Regions from separate parts of the Peribacillus sp. TH14 genome, predicted to be linked through region 2. Evidence: riboswitches for the same ligand, from Rfam matches in the RefSeq annotation. Region 2 holds a riboswitch; each other region holds the start of a gene.
The links. Region 2 has a riboswitch for preQ1 ahead of JFU50_RS07690 (QueT transporter family protein). Riboswitches for the same ligand answer to the same signal wherever they lie in the genome.

Region 1 (7,122 bases), 1.8 Mb from region 2:
CCAAATTAAACCTACCATTAAAATTGTATCCTGGTTTAGAGAAACAGCTAGTAAAATGATGAGTATTGATATTGTATAAGTATGAAACAAGTTATAAACCTTGGCACCAATTTGATTATTGATTAGATAGGCTAACATAGAAATGTCAGGTGTTAATAGTAATAAAAGGAAAATCGACCAGCTAAATTCATTTATTGAATAGATATAAATTATCGCTATAAGAACCATAAGCCCTTCAGAATGTATTAATTTTTTCACCATATTTAAGCCTCCTAATCTTTATTAACCATTGGTCAATGTATGTGCAAAAAATTATACAATACTCTTCATAATATTTTTAACGTGAAAATTAGCTAAGCTTTTTACATCTTGATATGAAAGTTGTGTATTAATATAAAATGTTATAAAGCCGTGGAGCGAAAGGAAAATAGACCATATTGATGCAGGGTTTAGTTTATTTTCTGTAAGGTCAGTCAGAGAACTGATTAGTTTTTCATATGTTTTATTAGAATCAAGTTGAAGTAAATGTTGAATTTCTTTTTCTTTAGATAAAAACATGATTGCATAATGATTTTGCTGGGTTAACCCAAACTCTATAAAGCATAGTAATATCTTCTCTATTTTTTGAGAAGCATTATTTTCAGTTAGGATGATATCATCTATTTTATTATTCAATAGAGAAAAATCCGTTTTTACCAAACTATAAAATATTTCGGCCTTATTTTTAAAATGATAATAAATGGCGCCATGACTACAATCTAATGTTTTAGCTAATTGCCGCATTGAAACTTTTGAATACCCAACGGATGCAAAAAGTTTCCGGGCTTCATTCAATACCATTTCCTTAGATAATTCTATTCCTTCTGATTTCCTTGGCGACATAGTATCACCTCCATATTTATTGACCAGTGGTTAATAACATCATATAGCAGTGTTTTTCAATTGTCAAATATTAGAATAAAATGATTTGACAGGAGCTACTCCAATCCACATATGTAGTAACAAAATTCGAAACATCAGCCATAAGTCTAATTATTAATAAAGTATTTACTGAATTCGTTTTAGAAATAGGTAATGTGGAAACTTCTTGATTTCCATTCGTTTTCAAGCTACGATAAATTAGGAAAAAGATAATCCGCTCATGCGGAAGAGGTTCTAGCTACCCTCTCAAAAAAACTAAGAAGAACAGTACTCTTTCTTAGGGTGCTGTTTTTTTTGTATAAGGAGAATGTAAGAAATGTTAAGAATTATATTGTATTTAGTGTCCATTGTCACCGCGAATGTGGTTACAGCAGCTTTTGCACCATTACAGCTTGGTGTGTGTATTATTCCGATGGGGACATTACTAATCGGGGGAACCTTCATCTTTCGGGATCTAGTTCAGAATAAATTTGGCAGAGTGAAGACGTATGTGTGCATTGTCACGGCACTAATATTATCAGCGTGCGTATCATTTTTATTAGGAGATACCCTTTTAATTGTGTTTGCTTCCGCACTATCGTTCGTGGTGGCAGAAACAGCTGATACTGAAATTTATACCCGGTTAAAACTTCCGATGAGTTGGAGAGTATTTTACAGCGGGATTGTCGGAGGATTTTTCGATTCGGTGATATTTGTTGTGATTGGACTTAGCCCACTTGGTGCCAACGTTCTGCCATGGGAAGCCGTACCCGCTGCGATTTTTGGCCAAATCATTGTTAAAACAGTCATTCAGTCAATCGGTGCCGCGCTGTTGGGCCGAATCAATGTAAGACTGGAGAAGCGCGTTATCTCCGGTTAAAATAGTAGGAGGGAAGCACTCAATGGATGGACCCAAAAAGGAAGAAGATAGATGCTATTGCCTGGAAGCTTTTCGTGAAAAATATGGTCCGGATGTCCAAGGAGACTGTATGAAGCTCTCCTGCGCCAATTATCGGAAGCATAAGGGAATAGACAATCAAGATAAACGTAAACATTAATATAAATAGGAAACGATCTGTATAAGTAGAGAAGGAAGGACCAAATTTGGTTCTTTTTTTTGTGTGAATTATAGGTTCGCGAGTAAATCGTGATAATTCACGAGTAAATCGTGAAAACTTACGAGTAAATCGTGATAATTCACGAGTAAATCAGCCAAACTCACGAGTAAATCGTGATAATTCACGAGTAAACCAGAAACTTACGAGTAAGTCGTGAAAACTCACGAGTAAATCAGAAACTCACGAGTAAATTAGCCAAACTTACAAGTAAATCGTGAAAACTTACGAGTAAATCAGCCAAATTCACGAGTAAATCGTGAAAATTCACGAGTAAATCAGAAATTCACGAGTAAATCGTGAAAATTCACGAGTAAATCAGAAATTCACGAGTAAATCGTGAAAATTCACGAGAAAAACAGAAACTCACGAGTAAATTAGCCAAACTTACAAGTAAATCGTGAAAATTCACGAGTAAATCAGCCAAATTCACGAGTAACCCCATAAAAAAAGCTTCCGGCACCGTCAATAATTGGTGTCGGAAGCCTTTTTATTAATTAGGTAACAAAATTTCTTCCGGGTTGTCTCCATCAATCCCCACTTTATATAGGTGATACTGTGGGTCGCTTTTGCCGAATTTCTTATCTACCATAAAATAGACCGTTTTTGAATCGCTGCTGATGACTGGGCGATCTGTGTATTCTTGAAGATGGGTCAGCTGCTTTTCGGTCTTGGTTTTGAGGTCATAGCTATAAAGCTCATAAATATAGGTACTACCTGATTGCTCGTTGGAGATGGACTGGAAAATCATCGTTTTTTCATCCGGGGCAATTGTGAAATCAAAAATATCGACATCACGTTTAGAGTCTGTGACGGTTTCGATACCTGTTTGGTCAAATTTCACTTTGAAAATCCGTTGATGCGTTTCGAAAATCTCATCAGCCGTTTTAGCATCCGCATCATCATCGGTTTGATAATAAGCGGCTTTTCCATCTGTGGTGACATTTAGGGAACTAAGACCATATTTCTTAAAAGAGGTCAGCTGGGTGGACTCCTTTTTTTCTATATCAAATTCATAAATATCGAGATCGTGAGGGCGGGGACCCGTGATCGGCGAATAGTTTTTAAACGAACCGGCTCCAATATAAAAGAGAGAGCGGCCGCTTTTTGTGAAATCGAGTTCTGTGATCAGGAAGTCTGCTTTGAATAATTCACTGATTTTCTGTGATTTCATATCAAGAAGCTGAATGGAACTAGTTGAATCTTCTTCTTGGTTTTTTTTAGCTACAATAAAGGCAAGCATATTTCCATCGTAGGAATAAGTCGGGTCGAGGATTTGTTCATCGTTGCTCAATTCAAGGACTTTTTCTTCAACGGATAATGTTGGATTATAGAGTTTTAATTGTGGTTTTCCCTTAAAGTGTGTGACGTATGCAATTGTACCCTGAGTGGATACGTCGTATTGATTGGTTAAGCCCTGCTGCTTTTCATTTTCTTCTTTTTTAAAGATCAAGCCGGCGATGACAAACAAGACAGTCACAATCGCAAGCGTGATCAGAATGAGATAGATGTGCTTCTTTTTCATTTGAAGGACTCCTTAACGGTAGAGTATCATCATCGTAAAAATAATTGCTAGAACAAGTAATACCTGTAGAACAGCACATATATTTGATGCCGTAGGATGCTTTTTTAACAGTTTAATCTGTAGGATATATAACGAAATCCATAAGACAGTCGGGATGAAAAATAATAGCATAAACGGCTGGACGTCACTTGAGAAGATTAAAAAAGCATATAAGAAAAATAAGGTAACTGACAAAATCAAGATGCCGAGTGTAATATTGGAAATGTGCAGAAGTTTTACTTTTTTTAAATTCTTTCCACTATATCCTGGAAGAACCAAGGCTGTTTTGTAAATGAGGTAAAGGGATAGTAGGAGAATCGCTGCCATAATCAGGCTGAATAAAGGAAATAATGTAAAGTCAAGGGCGGACGCAATTCCCCATCCATATATATAGACAAGGGCATGGGTCACTAACACGGTGTTGACCATGATTTTCCGGTTGATAGAGACTAGGAGGTTAAGTGTAAGTGAGAGTAAAGTTGCACTAGTCAGTATCGAAAAAAGAAGCCAGCCGATGTAAGCATCTCCTTCTTGGAATAGTTGCAGCGCATACACCGAAAACGTAAAAAGAATTGAAACGATGGATAAAGTCAGCATAAGCTCTTTTCGGTATGGAAAAATGGCCTGCTGAATTTGACTGCCGATTTCCCATTCGTCGCCAAAAAGGATTAATGCCATTTTCTCGGCTTCTTTTGGGGTCTTCCCCTGCTTTATTAAATCATCCCGGCTCAACTCCAGATGGAGAAGCAGTTCTTCAAACATATCTTCTTTTTCTTCCTTGGTACAATCGGTTTGGTTGACTATTTTTTTTACATACCTTTCAAATGTTGTTTTCATCAGAAATCCTCTGCGCTTTTCCGAACTAAATTTTCAAGGAAGGTAAAGCTGCTGCGTTTACGTTCAAGCTCGGTTTGGCCGCTGTCTGTGATACGATAATATTTCCTGCGTCCGGACTCGGACTCTTTCCAATACCCTTCTATAAATTCCTTTCTTTCTAAACGCTTAAGAGCCGGATATAGGGTGCCTTCACTGATTTCGTATTGCCCCTCGCTCATTTGCCTTAGAATCTTCGTCATTTCATAGCCATACAGCTCTTTTTGTGAAAGAAGTGAAAGCAGGAGGAGGTCAATACTTCCCTTCATCAATTCTTTATCCAAAAAATCACCTTCTTTTTTCATTTGCTTTAGTGTAATACGATGCACATCGTATTACAAGGTATATTTTACTTTTTTAAAAAAAATGGTTAAATGACGATTGCTAAATAAAATCAATCATAGTAAAATGTGCTTCTGAACGGATGAGTTGTAAAGAGTGTGGTAAGGATACTATATACTTGATTTAACTGTTTTAATGAAAATACGGAATAGGATAGAAGAAATCCCACTCAAGGGGTATTAATTGATTTTTTTTTGAAAATCATTTAGATTCTATTTATCAACAAGAGCAGAAAGAAGGTCCTAGATAGATGAAAGTGAAAGCACCTGAGTCATTCACATACAGAGGTGGAAATAGAGCTGTTCTTTTACTTCACGGGTTTACCGGAAGTACAGGAGATATGAAAAAATTAGGGAAATACCTGAATGATCGCGACTATACCTGTCACGGGCCTCTTTATAGAGGGCACGGAGTATCAGCCGAGGAACTTGCTAAAACAGGTCCAAAGGAATGGTGGAAAGACGTAGTGGATGGTTATCAATTCCTTAAAGATGAAGGCTACGAGGAAATTGCTGTTGTAGGAATTTCTTTAGGAGGAGTGTTCTCATTAAAAGTAGGAATTGAACTTCCTGTGATAGGGGTGGTTTCAATGTGTGCTCCGACGCAAGGAAAAAGTATCGATCGACAAAAAAACCGCTTGCTCAATTATGCACAGGCTTATAAGAAGTTTGAAGGCAAAGATGCAGACCAAATTGCTGCCGAAGTGAAGCTGTTGGAAGAAGAGCCTATGACTCAACTGAAAGATGTGGTGAATATAATAAATGAGACTGGTGAAAATTTAGATTTAATCACATCACCAACTCTTGTTCTACAAGGGCGCTTGGATGATCCCGACTATACGAACAGTGCTACAGCGATTTTCAGTGAAGTCGATACGCAGCATAAACACTTGATATGGTACGAAAACTCTGGCCATATAATCACATTAGGCAAAGAACGTGAGCAGGTTTATGAGGATGTGTATAAGTTCTTAAATACACTACTTTGGTAGAAGCAGAGGGAAGTTTTCTCTATGTATAAACAGGGGTAATCTTGTCCTAAGAAGGCCACCAATTTGATGGCCTTTAACATTCAGGGTATAAAACTACTCTCTTCCTTAAGTAAAAGTAAATCGTATTAAATAGAGGCATAGCTAAGAGGACTTACTTTATATGGTTTAGCTTCAAAATCTATTTGTATAAAAAGATTTTCACTGTATCGTTATTATCAATGGTTGCTAATAAAATATCATATACGTCCTCACTGTATGCAGTTTTTATTCGGTTTTTAAGCCATTCTTCGTCTTTACCAATGCGGGTTAATTCACTAAAATCAATTTTTCCCTCTTTAATAATCGTTCTAGGAAAAGAAAAGGTTTTTGTTACTAGTTCTAAATCGGCAGGGGTTACGGCTTCATATTGAGGGTTTAAAAAAAATGAAATTGTACCATCTGGTTCCCATAATGCAAGCGCAACTTTTTGAATATCTTCAATTTTTTCTTTTCTTAATTCAGATAATAAAAAATCGATAGAGATTCTTGCTTTGGCTAAGCTTTTATAAACAATTTGCCCATTTTCTATAAGGGGAAAAGGAGAGTTTTCAAAAAAACTTCGAAGTTTTCCCCACTTTAGGCTCAAAAAAACGCAAAAAATATATAAAAGTACTAATACGGCTGTCGTTATCAATGGTCCCTTTAAACCTAACTGTTCATCAGATAAAGGATGGGCAAGGATGTTTCCAATAATTAATGCTATTAAAAAATCAAGTAATCTTAACTGAGAAATAGCTCGTTGCCCCATTATTTTAGCTGCAAATAGTAAAAAGAAGTAAGACACAATGGCCCTTAAGATCCACTGAATTATAGTAAGTGCTTCTTGGCCGTGAAAAAAGTCCATCTAAACTCACATCCTTTTTTTAATGGGGTTTAAGGTTTAGTATGGAGCTTTTGACCAATGATTATCACAAGAAAATAATATAGATGAAGTACAAATTAATTAGATTTTCAGATAAAAGATGGACTTCCATATGGAGTCCATCTTTTATTCGCTTTGAAATTATTATTCCTACAAACTAATCTTCCATTTGCGGCTGTAAATCTGTTTCGAAAGCATTATTCATTTGATGCTGTCTAATAAATTTTCTGACCTGTTCTTTTGTTATTCCGCTTTGTTTCGCTTCAATGATAAGTGCAATCCACATTCTTTCGAGCGGTTCCTGCTGCGATTGCTTTATAGAATTCATAATAATACTCCCTATCAACTATATTTTAAATAATAGTTAGAAAAGTAAAATGAATTATTAGGTCTTAACTAACAATCCGTCCAACAAAAGGTGTACAATTTCATTCGC
Region 2 (7,122 bases):
ATATGTATTGAAGACTTTGCAGGAAAACGTTGATGGAATTCGGAAAACCTGCATTCATTTCGGGATTTTCTTGGTCTGATAGGCCCGCTGAATCTCCGAATTGAAAGGGGATTGTCCCTTCAATGGGGTGGCCATCACTCGAAACCACTCTCCATTTTATGTTGTAAATTCCTTCATCGAGAGTGCCTTTCCACTTAGCTTCCAGTATTTTTTCACTTTGTTCCGAGATTGTACTGTCTTGAATTTGTATTTTGTCCCCATCTTGGCTGAATACCTCAAGTGAATGGAAAGCTGGTTGTATATTCTCACTGAATTGAATGCTGATCTTTTCAGGAAGAGTATCCATTGCTTCATTTGGACTAGGATTAGAACTTATAACAGAAGCGTGACCAGAAGCCGTTACTGGATATAAAAGCAAACTGAATAGGCTGATAACCAGCCATAAATAATTCTTCATATTGGTGCGTCATCACCCTTTCATAAGATTATGCAAGCTCAGTATAAAATAAAAATGTGAAAAAACAGTGAAAAAAAAAATACTTATATAAGGAAATTAAGAAATACTAGAAAGAGATAAAATACCTATAATAAATTTACCACTTAACGTAACTAAAATGAAAAGAGGACAGAAAATGAAATTTCAAAGTTATCCCAACACCTATGTCGGCTATGTACATATCATTATAGAGGATTTATCGCGTAGTTTAAAATTTTATAAGGAGATTATTGGATTCGAAGTACTTGAGCAATCTGCTGATAAAGCAGTGTTAACAGCAGATGGGAAGACGCCACTACTGATTTTGGAACAACCAGATGGTGTAACACCGAAGCAATTGAGGACGACTGGTTTATATCATTTTGCGCTTTTAGTACCATGCAGAGCTGATTTGGCTAAGATATTACTGCACTTGATTCAATGTCGATATCCGCTGCAAGGAGCTTCGGATCACTATGTAAGTGAGGCCATTTATTTAGGGGACCCTGACGGAAATGGAATTGAAATTTATTGTGATAGGCCGGAAGAAACCTGGAAGTGGCAGAATGGGCAAGTCGAAATGGGTACGGAGGCCCTTGATGCAGAAGGACTATTAGCAGAAAATGATGAATCACCTTGGGCAGGTCTGCCAAGTGAAACCGTAATGGGCCACATTCATTTACACGTAGCAGACATTGGTGCTACCGAAGAGTTTTATACAAAAGGACTAGGCTTTGAAATTGTTGTACGATATGGAGGGCAAGCCCTATTTGTCTCTACAGGCAACTACCATCATCACATTGGCCTTAATACATGGAATGGAGTCGGGGCTCCTGCACCGGAGGCAACAAGTGTAGGACTGAAATCGTTCACGCTTATTTTACCAAGTGAAGAGGCACGAAAAAACACAGTAGAGCGATTACAGCAATTAGGATCATTTATAAACCAGGAGAAAGAAGCTGTTGTAACAAAGGATCCGTCAGGAAATGTCATCCATTTAGTCGTTCCCACATTAAGAAATAATTAAGGTTTCTTTGTTAACCTGACCCTACCACATTTGCAGGAATAATAGGGGGGATAGGCGTTGTTAAAGAAAAGGTTTAAAGAAAAAGGTGTGAAGGTGATCTTGGTCGGTTCTCTTGTGGGAATGGGAACGTTCACTTATATGCCTACAGCAGAGGCTACGGAGGATACAGCGGTCACACAGGGAGAGGCCCAAACGGTAAATACTCTATCTAAGCTCGAAATAGATGGTATAACATTGAATCAACAGTTTTCTGCTGATGTTTTAGAGTATAGTGCAACAGTAGGGAAGAATGTTGAAAAAATCAGCTTACTTGCTGAGAGTTCTAGTGAGACTGCTACCGTATCAGTGAATGGTATACAACTGACAAATGGGAAGGCTGAGGTTTTTTCTCTTCAAACTGGTAAGAATACGTTCACGATCACGGTCAGTGATGGGATAAATGAAACGACTACCTATACCATCCAGGTTGATAAATCGGAAAGCGATGACAACCTTTTAACTGCGATTGGATTATCAAAAGGTTCTTTAACATTTGATGCGTCTGTAACAGCTTATAAGGTTTCTTTGGCGAATAAAGTCAATACCATTACGGTGGCTCCAACAGTGAGTGACAGTACTGCAAGGGTAAACGTAATTGGAATAGATGCAACGAGTAAAGGAGTAAAGGTGAACCTTCCAGTTGGTAAGACAACGGTGAAGATTGTCGTTGCAGCAGAAAATGGAGATAAAAAAACATACACGCTTACGATTACAAGGGCTGCAGCTAAAGCAAAGAGAACCGAAGATAAGGATACCTCTAAAGGAGATGAAGCTAAAAAGGAATCTTCAACGGGAACAAGTAAAACTCAACCTTCCTCCGATAACGGTGACAAACCATCATCAACTCCTTCGGATTTATCCAAAGGTCAAGTGCTAAGTAGCCAAGCACCTAAAGCACAGCAGATTGCAAGCATTTCCACACAAAAACCCTTATCGGATTCTGTTAAAAAGGCAATTTCAGCTGGGTCCGTAGGTGAGGAAGGCAATACCACACCAGTGTTGAACACTTTGACAGTATCAAAAGGAACGTGGAACAAATCTTTTGATTCTGATGAGCATACATATCATATCGAAGTCGATAAGGATATTACCTCAGTCCAAATTGAAGCTATAGCTAGCGCAAGTGGAGCTACGATAAAATATGACGGTGAAAGCAGTAAAACCGTAACGATTAAGAATAAAGCTAAGACTGCAATTTCAGTTACAGTCTCAAAAGATGGAGCACGACGTACCTACGTCCTTGTTTTCGATAAAGATATCGATGTAGACATGGATGAGGAAGAAACTGTAGATGATGCCAAAACTGAAAAAGAGGCAGTAGTTGGAGCAAAACAAATGAGTACATCTAGTAAATCGGAAAACCTTAAATCCAATAACAGAGGTAGCCAGATGATGCCGATGGATAATCAATCAACAGAATCCATCTCATTTTTGGGGAAAATAAAGAAATTCGTTCTCTCTCTTTTTTAATATTACCAAGGGACTGTTTCAAAAAATTTGAAGGGGTCTTTTTTTAGACTACAAAAAAAGGACAAGATTTAATAGGCTTGTCCTGAAATTTATATTGGTAAAACAATTTTGACTTCGGTTCCATGATTTAGCTCGCTGTTAAAACGAACCTTTCCTCTGTGCGCCTCAATAATTCGGCAGCTAACGGTCAATCCTAGACCCGTTCCTCTTTCTTTAGATGAATAAAAAGGTTCTCCTAGATGTTTCAAACGATTTTTTTCGATTCCACTTCCATTATCCCTGATGGTTATGGAAAGGGTATTGTCTATTTGCTCGAAATCAATCCAAATGTGATCGGCGGAGGCCTCCATAGAGTTCTTAATCATGTTTATAAAAACTTGTTTGAGCTGATTTGCCTCACATGAAAGAAGCGGGATTTCATTTTTTACATCTATCGATATTTTTGTAGAATATGAGTCTGCCTCTGGTTTAAGCAAGGTTTTGACTTCATCCATCAGTCCAATAATTTGGTGTTTACTGAATGGGAGTTCCTGAGGTTTTGCAAGAACAAGTAATTCGCTTACAATCAGATTGATTCGGTCTAATTCACTGAGCATAATAGTGTAGTATTGTTCAAAGGGGTGGTCGCTCTTTTTAAGTAACTGGACGAATCCTTTTAAAGAAGTTAATGGGTTACGTACTTCGTGTGCTACACTGGCAGCAAGTTCACCGACTATTGACAACTTTTCGGTTCTTCTTAAGCGTGCTTCCGTTTCTCGGATTTGAGTTACATCTTTAGCATAGGTAATAATTCCGACTAATTCATTTCCAATAAGCATCGGGACAAATGTACATGAAAGTAAAAGAGACTCCCCGTATTTCGTGAGAAACTCTATATCTTTTCCTTTTTTTATCCCCTTTTGGTTTTCGACGACGTATTGACAGGATGTACGAATCAGTTCTTCATCTTCTGCGGAAAAGTTTAACTCAATAAAAGAGGCACCTTGGATTTCTTCTTGATGAAAGCCTGTAACTGTTTCAAACCTTGGATTGACGGTGGTAATTATTCCGGTTAAATCAAGCATCAGCATCGGATAAGGGTTGTGTTCGAACAATGATTTATAGCGCTGTTCACTCTCAAATAATTGATTTTCTGCGACAACTCTTTCAGAAATATCCCTGCCAATGACCACTAATCCTTTTCGGGAACCATCTTCAAAGAACAAAGGAACTTTGATGGTATCAAAGGTCTTATGATTGCCGTTGGGTAGCGGGATGATTTCCTCACACCGCGTAATCTCCTTTTTTATCCACGTTTCTTCATCTGAAATTTCACAGTAGATTAACGACTCTTTATAAAATTCGGAGTATTCTGCGAGCTCACTGTCTTTTTTCCCCTTATAGTCTACATGTTCCAATTGAAATAATTGCAGACCAAAGGTGTTGGATTCAAGCCATCGGCCATCTCCATCCTTGAAGTTAACGAAGTCTACCATTGAATTAATGAGCGTGCGACGACGCTGTTCCTCTTCTTTTAATTGCTTGAATTTTTCTCTTTTAGCCAAATAAAGAAATAAAATCAAGCCTATTGATAAAAGAAAAACAATTCCTTCTGCTCTTTGGAGTTGAATAAAGACCTCTTTGTTTTCAATATTAGTAGTTAAAAAGTAGTCGAACACGACTAGCGTAAGAATCCCAAATAGGATATATAGTACTAAAATGGAGCGTTTGGACATGGAGATTCTCCCTGATTTACGACATTTCAAAGGTTAAAAATACATACACATTTTAACAAACTATCAAAGAAAAATATATGCAGAATCATAAATAAAAAAACAGGAACCCTAACAGTCACCTGTTTTTCCTGAAGAAGGTTACTTTCTTTTTCTTCTTAAAGCGTTTATAGATAAGGAAAAATAGTAAGAAGAGGAAGGCGAGTACAGCTAGTGTATATTGGTTCATTTCCACAGATAGGAGACCATAAGGGATTAAGGATAGAAAGAAAAAGTATATAAGATTGCCGAGTGCGGTCGCTAATAAAAAATCCTTGAAGGTTACAGAACTGACTCCTGCTGCCAAGTTAATTAAACTTGTTGGTATGAGTGGGAATATCCTTCCGGTAAACACGTACATAAAGCCATGCTCTACAACGGATTCTTTCCATTTTGGGCCCATTTTCTTTAAGAGAGGTGCCTGAAACCAGTTCCTGGCTGCATAAAAAATGAATCCTGATGCAACGACACTTGTAACCCAACTCCATAGGTACCCATATATGAATCCAAATATCGCGACATTGATGGTTAGGAGTAAAATTAAGGGTATAATGGTAAAAGAATTTTGGACAATCATCAACACAAATGTCACAACAAAAGTAAGCAAAAGGTTTTCTGTCAATATGGTTATAACTGAATCCAAATCACTTTTCCAAACCATGGTGAACAATTCTGCATTGGAAACGATAAATATTACTATTACCAGTAGACCGATTAAGGTCAGTATTTTTTTCAAAAGGTCACCACCATTCATTCTAATAGTTTATCATCTTCAGGTTCAATGGTGAAAAAAAGAGCTTCCGCATGAAGCAGACAGCTCTTTTCCATTATAGTGGGCTAACGACGCAAAGATTCCTTTATAGCCACTTTTCAAACTGAATTCTTTTGTTCATTCCATAAATGATTGGCGCACCAATCAAGAGGACAACGCACTCACCGACAGCCGTGGTCATCCAGCTAAACCAGAAAGGTAAGCCAAAGGCAAGGTTCAGTTCAATTGCAATTAAAAACATTGTGAATGTGAAAAAGATAATCGTGGCGATCATTCGTCCTTTAATGCTTTTTATGAACCGAGATACAAAAATGACAAGCAATAAGGCGAGCACGGATTGCCCTACCCCAAAAATCAAATCATACGGCACCATCGGCGAAAAGAGCAGATTCGATATGAAAACGCCGCCCACTATGCCGTAGATATATTTTTTATTGAATACAATCAGATGATTCAACATTTCCGGTACACGAAATTGAAACATCTCAAAAGCTATTGGTTTAAACACCAATGAGACCGCCACATACAAGGCAGCCAATAACCCGTTTATCACAAGTGTACGAACATTCATTTTAATCTCTCCCTAGTTTTTTATCGTGGGATGGTTACGAACCACGGTTAGGCGTTTGCCCAATGATTAATAGTATCCCATGTAAGCTTGTTTCGTCAATTTGTAAAGAATGGTTTCAAAATAATAAGGTTTCAAGCTGTGGATGTCTCAATGATTTTGATTTATTGCAATAAAGGATGATATTATTTTTACATGTACTTCAAAGGAGTGGATATAATATGTCGATCGAGAGTGTCAAGAGCCATTTTAAAAAATGGAATCGGGAAGGCGATGTAATGGAGTTCGAAACATCGAGTGCTACGGTGATTGAAGCAGCAGAAACCATCGGTGTTATTCCAGCGCTAATTGCTAAGACTCTTTCCTTTAAGGGGGAAGGTGAGCATGCGATTTTGGTTGTTGCCGCAGGGGACGCAAAAGTGGATAATAAGAAATTTCGTCAGACGTTCGGTTTCAAGGCACGAATGCTGTCAGCTGAGGATGTGCTTGAGCAGACTGGTCATGCCATTGGAGGAGTCTGCCCGTTTGGGTTGGCAAATGACCTAGATGTTTTCCTTGATGTGTCGATGAAGCGCTTTGAGTCTTTATTCCCAGCATGCGGAAGTGCGAACTCTGCAATAGAACTTAAACTTGCTGAATTATTTGAATATTCAGGAGCAAAGGATTGGGTTGATGTTTGTAAGGCATGGGAAGAAGAGCAGAATGAGGAAGCAGCAGTAGGTAAGGCAGTTGATGGATTTTGATTTATCGTACCAAAAAGAACCACATAGAATGGAAATGAGTCCACTTGGGTGGACTTTATTTGTTGATAACGAGAGACATTACCTGTTCCCTTTTTATTACTGGGTTTTTAGTTATAAGCTTTTAACTTGTTCCGAATAGGTTTGCTCCCATTTTCTTCTGAAAAGTTGACCGCAGATGTAAATTAACGGTCTAATTAGGGGAGGTTTGTTCAACATGGCGCATAGGCAAATCGTTCAGAAAGTTCGTAAGTGGAGGGTAAAAGATGTTCAATGAAAG
Region 3 (7,122 bases), 1.8 Mb from region 2:
ATCCGGATTAGAGTTTAATAAACCAGCTTGATTATTTTTGGATACTGCATCCTTGCCATAGACATCGGTGAAGCCAAGAGTGGCCACACGTACGCCATTAACATCTGAATAATTGATACTTGCTTTAGCATCTGTAGTATTTGATCCAACACCGACGTAATCCATATCCACACTTTTGAATTCATCAATTGTATCAAGCAGGCCTTGTTCTTCAAAGTCCATCATATGGTTGTTGGCTAAGGTCATTACAGAGAAGCCAGCATTTTTTACAGCTTCTACACCACTTTGATATGAGTTTAATCGAATCGCTGTGTCTGCTTCTTTGTATTTAGATACATCTTCTTTTAAAGCAGGGTGTTCATAGTTTCCGCTAACATAATCTGAAGCAGTAAAATAGGGCTTCATGTAACGGAAGAGGTAATCATACCCGTGTTTATCTGTCACTTTTTCAACATATCGTCCCATCATCACATCACCGACCATTGTCATCGTTAATGTTTGATCCGATTTTGAAGCGACTGTGTTCACTTCTTCAGCCCGTCCCATCCAAGTGGTAATGACTAATGCTATTAGTAAAATAGGGAGAATGATTCCAGCATACTTAAGATTCTTTGTCTTCGTATGTTTAATAAAGATAAGTGTTTTTTCTTTTGCATTTAAAGTTCGTTTCATTTTATGCACCTCAGAATAGGTAGTACACGTTCATTAAGCCGAAAGTTAAACCGGATAATAGAAGTGTGCTGCCAAGTGTTAATGGCATTCCTTGTCTTTGAATGGTATTCGCTATTAAACCTGGTACGATTATACCGATTCCTCGAAACTCGAAAATTTCAAATGGCATGACAGGGTAGACGAAATCTAATAGGAGCTTTAAACAAATTCCGGTTACCATCATAGCTGCAAATTTTCTTCTTCCATATAAAATCACCCATCTTGAAAGGCCGTGAGTGACGATTAAATAAGTTACTACACTAATGATCAAGATGACCAGCATGATTTCCCATTGATCAAATACTAATGCCAAATAACCTGGCACAATAAGTCCTGCGGGTACGACACCCGTTTTTTCTGAAAAAATAAGGCTAAGCGTTACCCCTAGTACTAGGGCTACATATAAATCCGATCCAAACATTAAGGTTCCTCCTACTTAACTCGCTTTTTGCTTCGTTTTAGATTTCATAAATGCTTCAATTAATGGTTCTGCTGCACCATGAATGTTACCGACACCGTATACGATTCGGTTTTTCATTAATGGGCGGAGACGGGCTACGATTTCTTCAGTTGACCAGTTTTCTAAATCCCAATACTCTTTTGTATCTAATTTACCTTGCTCAAATACCCGGGTTATCGGTGATGTAGTTTCACCAATGGCAATGACGATTTCAGATTTAATGTAAGGCAATACATCTCTTGCAAACTGCTCTGTACGGTCCACACGGTCAGCACGGCAGTTCATTATGACGATAGGAGCTTCTGTGCTGTATCCAAAGGTACTTACACGTTCCCAGATGTTTAACGTCGACGAAGCGTCATTTGCGGCAAAGCCATTTACAAAGAACGTTGGCTGAATTGGGTCTCCGAATTTAGTGATACGCATGGCACCTGGATCCGGATGTGCATTTAACATGCCACGGAAAGCCGTTTTTTCATCAATGCCCAATGCTTCTGCAACGGCCAAAGCAAGGGATGCGTTATCCGGGAATACCATATAGTCGAATTCGCGTAAAAAGTCTTCCGAAATTTTTGAATTATCAGCAACAATTACTTTCGAATTACGTTTCTTTGCAATTTGTTTGAAAAATTCCAAATATTCACTTTCGATGGTTATTAAATGCCCATTATAGGGAATAGTTGCTGTAAAGGCTTGTGCAACCTCATCCAATGTTGGTCCCATGACATCCATATGATCCTCTAGTACATTTACGATAACTCCGATGTTGGCTTGAATCATTTTATTTTGGAAGATTAGTTGATAGTCAGGCTGTACAGCCATACATTCACAAACTAGTGCTTCTGTTCCTAAATCGGCAACTTCTTTAACTACACGGCGTTGCTCTCCAATATTCGGTCCCTCTGGACGGCGTTTAATCGGTTTTTCTTTGTCCGTAAACCAATAGATCATTCTTGCTGATGTTCCGGTTGTTTTACCTACTGTTTTGTACTTAGCTTCCTGAATCACACCTGTAATTAGACGCGTTACAGTCGATTTCCCTCGAATCCCATTCACATTCACACGGACCGGGATGGAGTCGAGACGCTTCTGATGGCGTTTTTGTTCGAAAATGCCATAGCCAAGCAAAAAGATCGCACAAATAAATATTGGTGCCATTTTTTAACCTCTCTTTTTTTCAAATATTTGAATTACTGAATACACACTACATGATTTTAAACTTAAGAAGCAAGGGTCAAAAATTCTATCGCAATATAGTTATTATTGTATTTTACAAATAAATGTATATATAAGTGTAATAGTATCTAAATGATTAAATGTTTTATGAGACCAAAGATATGGGTGAAAATCCAGTAAAACCTTGGTTTATTTACACTAAAATATGGAAAGTGTAAATAAATACTCATTTTGAATAGCATAAAAATAGTTTCGTGAGTATTTGAACCCAATTCTTAATGGCTATATTTGTATAATTAATTGTTTCTGAAAGTGAGGTTTATTACAGTTTAATAATTGTTTATACCCATTTATTTGACTTCTACGTAACAATAATCATGCATTTGTCATTCTATGTAAGAGATTGCATCTATCGACTCAAATAGTTGTACTCTTTTGAATATGAACAAAGATGAGTAAAAGAACACCCCTCTTTTTTTTATGATTTTCGGTTTTTTAGATGAGAAATACCCATGGGGCTATAGCGTGACTTCTTTCTTTGAAATGAAATAAACTAAATTCAAGCAAATTTTTTTGGAAAAATGCCTAGTTTCTTCTATTAATATAGTGTAAATAGAAGAATGAAAAGAAAAAAAGCTCAGAAGGATATCTGAGCTTTCCGTTTGTATTTTTTAGAATAATAGAATGGGTAAGAAATCTCCGCTAGTTATGGAGTATTCGTAATTTGTGGGAAAGGAGCCACGACGAAAGTAGCTGATTCTGGATTAATTAAGGTTAACTGGATTTCTTTCTGTCAGAAATCTCAGGATTGGAGTCCTTTTTACCACCATCAATAACATAAAGCTTAGGAGCTAATCTCGCTTTTTTTCCTTGTTTTTCAGAATTCATCTTCATATAATTTTCGTATTCTTTGCGAAAGAACTCGTCCGTTTCTCGTTCTAGGGCTTTCCGTTCGTTAAACTCTGCTATGAATTTGAAAAAACGTTTCATATGAATTCCTCCTTTTTGGGTTAAAAAAGTCTTAGTTTAATAGTAACATAGGTTTGGTGAAACTTAGCCCTTTTTTACAATAATGGAGAGAAAAGTACGTTTTATTAGTTATTTGGTTGTGTTTTATTCACTCTTGAAAGAATAATACTAAAGAACCTTCTTGAGAAGAAGTTCCTATGCAATTGGTTGAAATGGATGCTTGGATCATGAGCGTTTGATACTGGAACTTGCCAGTAAGTAGGTGAAGTGGAAGTAGATGATACTATTAATTTTAGTGGTAAAAAAATATTCCTGTAGTTATATATATTATACACTAAATATTCTGAAAATAAATCAAAATGTTTTTTGATACGTGCCTGAATCCATTTGTTTTTTATTAATGTGTCTAGTAATATATTCCCCAAATTAACGAAAACGAAACACAATCTATAAAAGAGACATTAGGGAAATAGAAGGTGGGAAAAGAAAAGAAAAAAAGCAATTTCCCGCGTGCAACACGCAGGAAATTGCTAGTATCATAATTGGAACTTTTTAACCTGGTCAGTTAGTTGCTCAGCAGCAGAGGCGAGCTCACGGGCATGATTAGTGATTTCATCCATCGAAGAGCTGGATTGCTGGGCGGAGGCGGAGACTTGTTCAATACCTGCCGCAGACTCTTCAGACACGGCTGCGATGTCTTCGATAGCTTGATTGATTTTTATACTATTGGTAGTGATATAGTTTAAGTCATTTGTAATATGCTGTACTTTTGTACCCATGTTCCCGACTGAATTATTAATTGTTTCAAATGTTTGGCCGGTGAGGGTAATCTGTCTCGTACCTGCATCTACCTGTGTGTATCCATCTTCTAAAGAGTGGACGACGGTTTTTGAACCAGTTTGGATAGCTGTGACAATATTTGTGATATCCCCAACTGAATGTGTGACCTCTTCTGCGAGTTTTCGTACTTCTTCTGCAACGACGGCGAAGCCCTTTCCATGTTCGCCGGCTCGTGCAGCTTCTATAGCCGCATTTAAGGCCAATAAATTGGTTTGATTGGAAATATCCTTGATGACCTGTACAAGCTGTGAGATTTCCTTTGATTGTGAGTCAAGTCCTTTCACTTGTTCGACAGCATTTTTGACAATCTCATCAATCATTTTCATTTGTTGGACCGAGTTACGCATTAATATGATTCCTTCCTTGGTCAAGGATAGAATCTCGGTGGAGCTTTGGGAAACTTCTTCCCCGCAAGAATAGGCCTGCTGGATCTTTCTGGTGAACTCTTCCATCATATGGACCATATCAGCTGCTCGGTGGGCTTGAGACTCTGAACCTTCCGATAGCTCGAACATGGTAGTCGCAATCTGTCTGCTGCCTTGTTGGACCTCATTTGCTGATTGAGTTAAGTCTTCGCTTTGGTTCGAAACGGATTCAGATACAACTAGCATTTTTTCGATAGTATCACTAAGGTTTTTCTGCATCTGGTTGGAGGACAGAGTTAATTCTCCAATTTCATCATTTGACTTTTGCTCTAAAGGTTCATGGTTCAGCTCACCTTTCGCCACTACTTTCATTCTGTCCCTTATTTTAAGGAGAGGTTTTGTAATAATATTGGCTGTTACAAGCGCAAGCAGAAGGCCTATGATGACAGCGGCAATGGATATAATGATACTAGTCGTTTTAACTGATTCTCCACTTGCGATGACGATTTCTCCGGAAGCGACAATTGATTTCTCGCGTTCGGAAGCTAGCTCCCTAAACCCATCCATCAATTCATTGCTTATTGGTGCAACTTCATCCTTTAGTATTTCTTTAGCGCGTTCTTCATTTCCTTGATCATATTGTGTAAATACGCGGTCAATAATAATCGTTCTCCAATCCACGCTTTTCTGAATCAATTCCTTCATTTTGTCAGAATCACTTAGGGATAAAAGATCCTCCTGAATGACTTTGCTTTCTTCGGTATATTTTAAGAACCTCTCTTTATTACTTTCGTCGCCAAATAGAATATAGCCTCTCGCGAGTGCGCTTCTTTGTGCAAGATTATTGAGTAGTTGTTCTTCATCAATAAGAACCGGTAATTCATGTTCAATAATATCTTTGGAATGCACAAGTGACTTATTGCTACTATAGATATTAAATGCTCCTAAGATGATACACAAAGATATAATAAGTGAAAATGCCACCAATATCTTTCCTTTAATACTTCTCACGTTAATGGACCCCTTTTGCTATATTTTTTGTTTACCCTTTTTTATCGGAAAAATAATAGGATATTTAAGGAGGTAAGGGAAGATATGTTGTATAACAAACTTTACCATTCGGTCTTATAATCAGTTTGATATAAACTTCTTGATTTCTTTTCATATTCAAGTTACTATTAATTTGGAAAATTATAATATTCCGCTAGGCGGAAGAGGTTCTAGCTACCCTCTCAAAAAAACTAAGGAGAAACAGTACTCTATTCTTAGGGTGCTGTTTTTTTCCGTAAAAAGGAGTTTTATAGAAATGATGAAGAAGGAAAAGGCAGTGGTTGTGTTTAGCGGGGGACAGGATAGTACGACGTGTTTGTTCTGGGCAATGGAGCGATTTGAGAAAGTAGAAGCGGTTACGTTTGATTATAATCAGCGGCACAGCTTGGAAATCGAATGCGCGCAAAAGATTGCTAAGGAACTGGGCATTACCCATCATATTCTGGATATGTCGCTGTTGAACCAACTAGCGCCGAATGCGTTAACGCGAAGTGATATCGCAGTAGAGGACGGAGAAGACGGGGAACTACCGTCAACGTTTGTACCAGGGCGGAATTTGCTGTTCCTTTCGTTTGCCGGTGTATTGGCAAGCCAAATTGGGGCTAAGCATATTGTCACTGGTGTCTGCGAGACGGATTTCAGCGGATATCCAGACTGTCGCGATGTATTCATTAAATCGTTGAACGTGACCTTGAATTTGTCGATGGACCAGTCATTTGTGATTGATACGCCGCTTATGTGGCTGAATAAAGAGGAAACATGGGAGCTTGCGGATCAGCTTGGCGCATTTGATTTCGTCCGTGAGAAGACTCTGACTTGTTATAACGGGATTATATCCGACGGCTGTGGTGAGTGTCCGGCATGTAAGCTTCGGAAAAAAGGGTTGGATGACTATGTAAGCAGACGGCAGGTGCTTAAATAATGTACGGTTTTACTATCGTGGATAAGCTTCAAAAAATAGATAAAGATATTCAGCGGAATCAATTAAACTACTCAAGTAAGCGGGTCATGGTCAGCAAGGAATTCACCTTTGATGCCGCGCACCATCTTCATGACTATGAAGGCAAATGCAAGAACTTGCATGGCCACACGTATAGGGTCATTTTCGGATTGAGCGGATATACGGATTCACGCGGTTTGATGATAGATTTTGGTGACATCAAAGAAATTTGGAAAAATGAGATTGAAATACACCTTGATCATCGTTATTTGAATGAAACATTGCCGCTCATGAATACAACAGCTGAAAATATGGTTGTCTGGATTTATGAAAAAATGGCCGAAGCCCTTTTAACCAAGAATTATGAGGGTGCTAGAGTCGAATTTGTTCGTCTATATGAAACGCCGACGAGTTATGCTGAAGCTAGACGGGAGTGGATGGAAAGTGAGTAAGCTGCCTGTTATGGAAATCTTCGGCCCGACAATACAAGGGGAGGGCATGGTCATCGGACAAAAGACCATGTTTGTTCGGACGGCAGGATGCGATTATTCTTGTGCCTGGTGTGATTCCGCGTTTACTTGGGACGGGACTGGTAAGGAAGATACAGTTCA

Region 1: linked by a shared signal. The riboswitch ahead of JFU50_RS16160 (VUT family protein) and the one ahead of JFU50_RS07690 (QueT transporter family protein) in region 2 are both predicted to bind preQ1.
Region 3: linked by a shared signal. The riboswitch ahead of queC (7-cyano-7-deazaguanine synthase QueC) and the one ahead of JFU50_RS07690 (QueT transporter family protein) in region 2 are both predicted to bind preQ1.

Annotation. Positions count from the first base shown of each region.
Region 1 covers NZ_JAEKEK010000001.1:3,335,523-3,342,644, forward strand. Annotated here, with positions in the region: gene JFU50_RS16150 (DUF4260 domain-containing protein) at 1-261, opposite strand, end outside; gene JFU50_RS16155 (TetR/AcrR family transcriptional regulator) at 313-882, opposite strand; PreQ1 riboswitch class I at 1,144-1,186, shown strand; gene JFU50_RS16160 (VUT family protein) at 1,238-1,780, shown strand; gene JFU50_RS16165 (hypothetical protein) at 1,803-1,958, shown strand; gene JFU50_RS16170 (hypothetical protein) at 2,509-3,540, opposite strand; gene JFU50_RS16175 (permease prefix domain 1-containing protein) at 3,553-4,416, opposite strand; gene JFU50_RS16180 (PadR family transcriptional regulator) at 4,416-4,757, opposite strand; gene JFU50_RS16185 (alpha/beta hydrolase) at 5,045-5,785, shown strand; gene JFU50_RS16190 (DUF421 domain-containing protein) at 5,964-6,668, opposite strand; gene JFU50_RS16195 (anti-repressor SinI family protein) at 6,844-7,014, opposite strand; gene JFU50_RS16200 (TetR/AcrR family transcriptional regulator) at 7,072-7,122, opposite strand, start outside.
Region 2 covers NZ_JAEKEK010000001.1:1,575,267-1,582,388, reverse strand. Annotated here, with positions in the region: gene JFU50_RS07715 (copper resistance protein CopC) at 1-457, opposite strand, end outside; gene JFU50_RS07710 (VOC family protein) at 633-1,502, shown strand; gene JFU50_RS07705 (cadherin-like beta sandwich domain-containing protein) at 1,560-3,011, shown strand; gene JFU50_RS07700 (PAS domain-containing sensor histidine kinase) at 3,101-4,726, opposite strand; gene JFU50_RS07695 (TVP38/TMEM64 family protein) at 4,842-5,498, opposite strand; gene JFU50_RS07690 (QueT transporter family protein) at 5,620-6,105, opposite strand; PreQ1 riboswitch class I at 6,112-6,156, opposite strand; gene JFU50_RS07685 (YbaK/EbsC family protein) at 6,324-6,845, shown strand; gene JFU50_RS07680 (hypothetical protein) at 7,109-7,122, shown strand, end outside.
Region 3 covers NZ_JAEKEK010000001.1:3,327,671-3,334,792, forward strand. Annotated here, with positions in the region: gene JFU50_RS16110 (CapA family protein) at 1-672, opposite strand, end outside; gene pgsC (poly-gamma-glutamate biosynthesis protein PgsC) at 683-1,132, opposite strand; gene pgsB (poly-gamma-glutamate synthase PgsB) at 1,148-2,329, opposite strand; gene JFU50_RS16125 (hypothetical protein) at 3,122-3,337, opposite strand; gene JFU50_RS16130 (methyl-accepting chemotaxis protein) at 3,853-5,532, opposite strand; PreQ1 riboswitch class I at 5,730-5,772, shown strand; gene queC (7-cyano-7-deazaguanine synthase QueC) at 5,831-6,493, shown strand; gene queD (6-carboxytetrahydropterin synthase QueD) at 6,493-6,963, shown strand; gene queE (7-carboxy-7-deazaguanine synthase QueE) at 6,956-7,122, shown strand, end outside.